One region of the Micromonospora sp. TSRI0369 genome, then DNA from elsewhere that is predicted to be linked to it. Evidence: predicted binding sites of a transcription regulator. Region 1 holds the regulator's gene; the other holds the start of a gene.

Region 1 (3,671 bases):
GGCATGCAGTCCGCCGCGCCCGGGGTGCTCGCGGTGCTCGACCGGCGGCACAGCGCGGGCCGGGCCACCGCCGCCGCGCTGGAGGCGCGCGACGCCGGGTTCGAGCACGTGAACCTGGACCTGATCTACGGCACGCCGGGCGAGACGGCCGAGGACTTCGCCGCCTCGCTGGCCCAGGTGGTCGACGCCGGGGTGGACCACGTCAGCGCGTACGCCCTGATCGTGGAGGACGGCACCCGGCTGGCCGCGCGGATGCGCCGGGGCGAGCTGCCGTACCCCTCCGACGACGTGGCGGCGGACCGCTACCTGGCCGCGGAGGCGGCGCTCGGCGCGGCCGGCTTCTCCTGGTACGAGGTGTCGAACTGGGCCCGCTCGGCGGCGGCCCGGTGCCGGCACAACCTGCTCTACTGGACCGGCGCCGACTGGTGGGGCCTGGGCCCGGGGGCGCACAGCCACGTCGGCGGCGTGCGCTGGTGGAACGTCAAGCACCCGAGCGCGTACGCGGCGCGGCTGGCCGAGGGCGCCTCGCCGGCGCTGGCCCGGGAAGTGCTCAGCCCGGACGAACAGCACATGGAGGACGTGATGCTGCGGGTGCGGCTCGCCTCCGGCCTGCCACTGGACGTGCTGGACGAGCCCGGCCGGGCGGGCGCCGAACGGGCCCGGGACGCCGGGCTGCTCGACGCGGAGGACTACGCGCGGGGGCGGGTGGCGCTGACGCTGCGCGGCCGGCTGCTGGCCGACGCGGTGGTACGCGACCTGCTGCCGTGACCGGGGCCGGTCGGCCGCCCCCTCGGCCGACCGGCGATGTCACTTGCTGAAGCTGTAGCTCATCGGGTAGCGGTAGAGCACACCCTCGTTGGCCTTGATCCCACCGATGATCCCGAAGATCAGCGGCACCAGCCAGACCAGCATCGGGATGAAGAACAGGATCCCGCAGGTGACGAACGTGAGCACCCAGGCCAGCACGCCGGCGATGGCCCAGGTGATCTGGAAGTTCAGCGCCGCCACGGAGTGGGCGCGGACGGTCGGCGACTGCTGACCACGGGTCATCAGCGCGATCAGCGGGGCGACCCAGCCGAGCAGGCCGCCGCCGACGATGACACCGGCGGCGCCACCGAAGTGCGCGACGAGCGCCCAGGTCTTCTCGTCGTTGTTGGCGTACCCGGCCGAGCCGTAGCCGCCACCACCGGGATAGCCGCCACCGCCGGGATAGCCGGCGCCGTAGCCCGGCGTGCCGCCCGGCGGGGGGTAACCACCAGGGGGCGGGTAGTCGCCCGGCGGGGGTTGCCCGCCCGGAGGCGGGTAGCCGCCCGGGGGCGGATAGTCACCGGGCGGGGGATACCCGCCCGCGCCCGGCGCGCCGGACAGTGGAGCGGTGGGCGGCTCGCCGGAGCCGTAGGGCGCCGACGGGTCGGGCTGGGGGCCGGAGTCCCCTGCTCCGGGAGGGCGAGGAGGTTCAGTCATGCCGTCACGGTAGGGCCACCGGGCAAGCGGCACCAGAGCGACACAGACCCAGCGTGACCGGCTGTTCGGTCTGGCTTGGCCCATGGTGTGGTGGGCCGCACCGCAGGTCCGTCGGGCGATCATCGCATCGGTGGGGGTGCCGACGTAGACTGGCACTCGCTACAGTCGAGTGCCAGCCGCCCGGCGGATGCCGCGTGCCGGCCCGGCCGAGGTGTGTCAGGAGGTGGGGACATGGGTCTCGACGACCGCAAACTCGCCGTGCTGCGCGCGATCGTCGAGGACTACGTCGCCACGCAGGAACCGGTGGGTAGCAAGGCCCTGGTCGAGCGGCACCAGCTCGGCGTCTCCCCGGCGACAGTGCGCAACGACATGGCGGTGCTGGAGGAAGAGGGCTACATCCGGCAGCCGCACACCAGCGCCGGCCGGGTGCCCACCGACCGCGGCTACCGCCTCTTCGTGGACCGGCTCTCCCGGGTCAAGCCGCTCAGCCCGGCCGAGCGGCGGGCCATCGAGCGCTTCCTGGTCGGCGCGGTCGACCTCGACGACGTGGTGCACCGCACGGTCCGGCTGCTCGCCCAGCTCACCCGGCAGGTCGCCGTGGTGCAGTACCCGAGCCTGGCCCGGTCCAAGGTGCGTCACCTGGAACTGGTGCCGATCTCCACCACCCGGCTGATGGTCGTCATGATCGCCGACACCGGCCGGGTCGAGCAGCGGCTCGTCGAGCTGCCCGCCCCGGTTCCCGCCGACGACGTGACCGACCTGCGCCGGCTGGTGAACGAGAAGCTCGTCGGCAGCCAGCTCTCCGAGACGCCGCCGCTGGTGCAGGCGCTGGTGGACGAGTCCGCGCCGCATCTGCGCCCGGCCATGACCACGCTCTCCACGGTGCTGCTGGAGACGCTCGTGGAACGGCACGAGGAGCGCCTCGCGCTGGCTGGGCAGGCCAACCTCACCCGGGGCGGCCTGCTCGACTTCCAGGGCTCGCTGCGGCCGATCCTGGAGGCGCTCGAAGAAGAGGTAGTGCTGCTCAAACTGATCGGCGAGACGGAGCCGAGCACCACCCGCGTGCTGATCGGCGACGAGAACGAGTTCGACAACCTGCGGGCCGCCTCGGTGGTCAGCACCGGCTACGGACCGGGCAGCACGATCGTCGGTGGGCTCGGCGTGCTCGGGCCGACCCGGATGGACTACCCCGGCAATATCGCCATGGTGAGGGCCGTGGCACGCTACGTGGGCGAACTGCTGGCCCAGAACTGACCAGTCAGGGCCGACGGCCGGTTGCGGCCGACGACCGGAGCGACGCGAGACGAACATGAGGACACCTAACGCAGTGGCCAGGGACTACTACGGCATTCTCGGTGTGAGCCGGGACGCCTCCGACGACGAGATCAAGCGCGCCTACCGCAAGCTGGCGCGGCAGTACCACCCGGACGTCAATCCGGACCCGGAGGCCCAGGAGAAGTTCAAGGACATCAACGCCGCGTACGAGGTCCTCTCGGACGACCGGAAACGGCAGATCGTCGACCTCGGCGGCGACCCGCTCGCCCCCGGCGGCGGTGGCATGGGCGGCCCGGGCGGGCCCGGCGGCGCCGGTCCGTTCGTCGGCTTCCAGGACATCATGGACGCGTTCTTCGGCGGCGCGGCGGGCGGCAGCCGGGGTCCCCGGCCGCGCACCCGGCCCGGCGCGGACGCGATCCTGCGCCTGGAACTGGACCTCAACGAGACCGCGTTCGGCGTCGAGGCGCCGATCACCGTCGACACCGCGGTGCTCTGCACCACCTGCTCCGGCGCCGGCACCGCCGCCGGCACCCACCTGGCCACCTGCGAGGCGTGCGGTGGCCGGGGCGAGGTGCAGTCGGTGCAGCGCACGTTCCTCGGCCAGGTGGTCTCCGCCCGCCCGTGCACCGTCTGCCAGGGCTACGGCACCACCATCCCGCACCCCTGCCCGACCTGCGCCGGTGAGGGCCGGGTGCGTACCCGCCGCTCGCTGACCGTCAAGATTCCGGCCGGCGTCGAGGACGGCATGCGGATCCGCCTGGCCCAGCAGGGCGAGGTCGGCCCGGGTGGTGGCACCGCCGGCGACCTCTACGTGGAGATCCACGAGCGGCCGCACGACGTCTACTCCCGCAAGGGCGACGACCTGCACTGCCGGGTCACCGTGCCGATGACCGCCGCCGCGCTCGGCACCCGGCTGACCATCAAGACGCTCG
Region 2 (3,671 bases), on a different contig from region 1:
TGCCGTGGCCGCCCCGGTGAGCGTCACCAGATCCGTCGGCGTGAGCTGCACCTGCAAGCCGCGGCGGCCCGCCGAGACGTACACCGTCGGGTGCGCCAGCGCCGAGGAGTCGACGACTGTCGGTAGCCGCTTGCGCTGGGCCAGCGGGCTGATCCCGCCCCGCACGTACCCGGTCGCCCGCTCCGCCACCGCCCGGTCCGCCATCGCCGCCCGCTTGCCGCCCACCGCGGCGGCGAGCGCCTTCAGGTCCAGCTCGCCGGTCACCGGCACCACCGCCACTGTCAACCCGCCGTCGACCTCGGTGACGAGCGACTTGAACACGCGGTCCGGCGCCACGCCCAGCGCCGCGGCGACCAGCGCGCCGTAGTTCGGCGCGTCCGGCGAGACGTCGTAGGTGTGGGTGCTGTGGGCGATCTTCCGCTTGCTCAGCAACGCGATCGCCGGAGTGCCAGGGCCCGCCACCGGATCAAGCTAGCCCGGTCGTCGGCCGGCCGCGAGCCGAAACCGCGGTCAGCCGCCGGCCGGGACCGGCCGGCAGACGAGCACCGTGGGGTCGCCCGCGACCCGGGTAAGCACCAGGTCCGCCGCCGCGTCACCGGAGAGTCGCAGGTCACGGCGCAGCTTCTCCGGCTCCAGCGCCGAGCCGCGCTTGCGGATCTCGACCCGGCCGACCCGGCGCTCCCGCAGCAGGGCGCGCAGCCGCTTCAGCGAGAACGGCAGCACGTCGGTGATCTCCAGGCAGCGGGCGAACGGGGTGGGCCGGGCCTCGTCGGCGTACAGGTAGGCGATCGACGGGTCGGCGAGCGTGGCGTCGAGGTCCGTGGCCAGCTCGGCGACCAGGTGCGCGCGCACCACGGCCGGGTCCGGGTCGTACAGGAACCGCCGGACCGGCCCCACCGGCGCCTCGGCCGCCCCGGTGCCGGTGAGGTGATAGGAAGGGACCCTTTTAATGCCGGAGGCGTTAAGAAGGGGCCCTTCCTTCTCGCGCAGCAGTGTGGCGCGGCGGGGGACGCCGGCCAGCTCGCCGCACCACAGCGCCGCCTCGACCAGGTCGCCGTCCACGCTCACCCACTCCGCCTCGGCGCCGGCCGGGATCAGCGCGTGGTCCAGCCCTGGCGCCACCTTCACCACTGTGCGCGGCACCCGCGCGGCCAGGCCGGTGACGAAGTCCCACGGCGGTGAGTAGGCCCTCGGGTCGAAGACGCGCCGCCCGGTGCCGGCCCGCCGCCGCGCCGGATCGCAGAACGCGCCGTCGACCCGGCTCACGTCGAACGCCGTGGCGTCGCCGCACTCGACGGTCACCAGTTCCGCCAGCCCGGCGGCCCCGGCGTTCGCGGCGGCCATCGCGGCGGTGAGCGGGTCGGCCTCCACCGCGTACACCCGGATCCCGGCGCGGGCGGCGGCGAGCGCGTCGGCGCCCAGGCCGCAACCCAGGTCGGCGAGGGTGGTCACGCCCGCGGCGCGCAGCCGCGCGGCCCGCCGGTCGGCGACCACCCCGCGGGTGGCCTGCTCCAGCCCGGACCGGGTGAGGAACATCCCGTCGGCGCCCGCGCCGAACTTGCCGACCGCGCGGCGGCGCAGCTCCGCCTGGGTCAGCGCGGCGGCGGCGAGGTCGCCCGGAATCCCGGCCGAGCGCAGCGCGGCGGCCGCCGCCAGCGGGTCGCCGCCGGCCACCCGACCGGCCGCGGCCAGCGCGGCCGACCCCTCGGGGGTACGCAGCGCGGCGAGCTGGTCGAGATCCACGCGCCCATTGTCCCGGCTCGTTTCCGGCGCGACACGGAGGGCGACGCGTTGGCACTCTCCTTGACGGAGTGCTAGCCGAGGAATAACCTGCGATTAGCACTCTCACCCTGAGGGTGCCAACGCCCGGGCCCTGGTGCCCGGGGGTTGAGCGCCAGGCGGACCGGCACCCGCGACGACGGCCCCGCCCGGTGGCATGTGGCAGATTGACGCTGGTCGGCACGCCGGCCGGCAACGACACCAAGTACCCGGGAGGGTATGCCCGTGACTACCGCGACCAAGGTTGCGATCAAGCCGCTCGAGGACCGCATCGTGGTCCAGGCGAACGAGGCCGAGACCACCACCGCCTCGGGCATCGTGATCCCCGACACCGCCAAGGAGAAGCCGCAGGAGGGCACCGTCCTCGCTGTCGGCCCGGGCCGGATCGACGACAAGGGCAACCGCGTGCCGATCGACGTGAAGGTCGGCGACACCGTCCTCTACTCGAAGTACGGCGGCACCGAGGTCAAGTACGCCGGCGAGGAGTACCTGGTGCTCTCCGCCCGCGACGTCCTCGCGGTCATCGAGAAGTAAGCAACCGATCAGTGTCGTTGCCCCGGTCCGGCTCGCCGGGCCGGGGCAACGTCGCTTCGAAGGGATACTGATGGCGAAGATCCTCAGCTTCTCGGACGATGCCCGGCACCTGCTGGAGCACGGTGTCAACGCCCTCGCGGACACGGTCAAGGTCACCCTCGGCCCGCGCGGGCGCAACGTCGTCCTGGACAAGAAGTTCGGTGTGCCCACGATCACCAACGACGGCGTGACCATCGCCAAGGAGATCGAGCTCACCAACCCGTACGAGAACCTCGGCGCGCAGCTGGTCAAGGAGGTGGCGACCAAGACCAACGACGTCGCCGGCGACGGGACCACCACCGCCACCGTGCTGGCCCAGGCCATGGTCCGCGAGGGCCTGCGCAACGTGGCCGCAGGCACCAACCCGACCGGCCTGAAGCGGGGCATCGACGCGGCGGCCGCCAAGGTCTCCGAGGCGCTGCTCGGCAAGGCCGTCGAGGTCTCCAGCAAGGAGTCGGTCGCGAACGTGGCGACCATCTCCGCGCAGGACGCCGCCATCGGCGAGCTGATCGCCGAGGCGATGGAGAAGGTCGGCCGCGACGGTGTCATCACCGTCGAGGAGGGCTCCGCGCTCATCACCGAGCTGGAGGTGACCGAGGGTCTCCAGTTCGACAAGGGCTTCATCTCGCCGAACTTCGTCACCGACCTGGAGGCGCAGGAGGCGGTCCTGGAGGACCCGTACATCCTGATCACCACGCAGAAGATCTCGGCCATCGAGGAGCTGCTGCCGCTGCTGGAGAAGGTCCTCCAGAACAACAAGCCGCTGCTCATCGTCGCCGAGGACGTCGAGGGCCAGGCCCTGTCGACGCTCGTGGTCAACGCGCTGCGCAAGACCGTCAAGGTCTGCGCGGTCAAGGCCCCCGGCTTCGGCGACCGCCGCAAGGCGATGCTCCAGGACATGGCGATCCTGACCGGCGCCGAGCTGGTCGCCCCGGAGCTGGGCTACAAGCTCGACCAGGTCGGCCTGGAGGTGCTCGGCACCGCCCGCCGCGTCGTGGTCGACAAGGAGAACACCACTGTCGTCGACGGTGGCGGGCAGGCCTCCGAGGTCGCCGACCGGGTCGCCCAGATCCGCAAGGAGATCGAGGCGTCCGACTCGGAGTGGGACCGGGAGAAGCTGGCCGAGCGTCTGGCGAAGCTCTCCGGCGGCATCGCCGTGATCAAGGTCGGCGCGGCCACCGAGGTCGAGATGAAGGAGCGCAAGCACCGCATCGAGGACGCCATCGCCGCGACCAAGGCCGCGGTCGAGGAGGGTACGGTCCCGGGTGGCGGCGCCGCCCTGGCCCAGATCCTGCCGGCGCTCGACGACGACCTGGGCT

What was found. Region 1 encodes HrcA, which represses chaperone genes, less so after heat shock. Its sites were predicted from a motif close to GGTTNGCACNCTCNNNNNGAGNGTGCNAACC; they were not measured.
Region 2: groES (co-chaperone GroES) is a predicted target of HrcA. The motif match lies at 1,835-1,865, and genes of this name have one in related genera.

What each region holds. Positions count from the first base shown of each region.
Region 1 is NZ_LIVU01000018.1:23,852-27,522, reverse strand. It holds gene hemW (radical SAM family heme chaperone HemW) at 1-768, shown strand, start outside; gene AMK25_RS30645 (DUF4870 domain-containing protein) at 808-1,464, opposite strand; gene hrcA (heat-inducible transcriptional repressor HrcA) at 1,696-2,718, shown strand; gene dnaJ (molecular chaperone DnaJ) at 2,792-3,671, shown strand, end outside.
Region 2 is NZ_LIVU01000004.1:314,622-318,292, reverse strand. It holds gene ybaK (Cys-tRNA(Pro) deacylase) at 1-462, opposite strand, end outside; gene AMK25_RS14385 (THUMP-like domain-containing protein) at 511-1,743, opposite strand; gene groES (co-chaperone GroES) at 1,999-2,313, shown strand; gene groL (chaperonin GroEL) at 2,384-3,671, shown strand, end outside.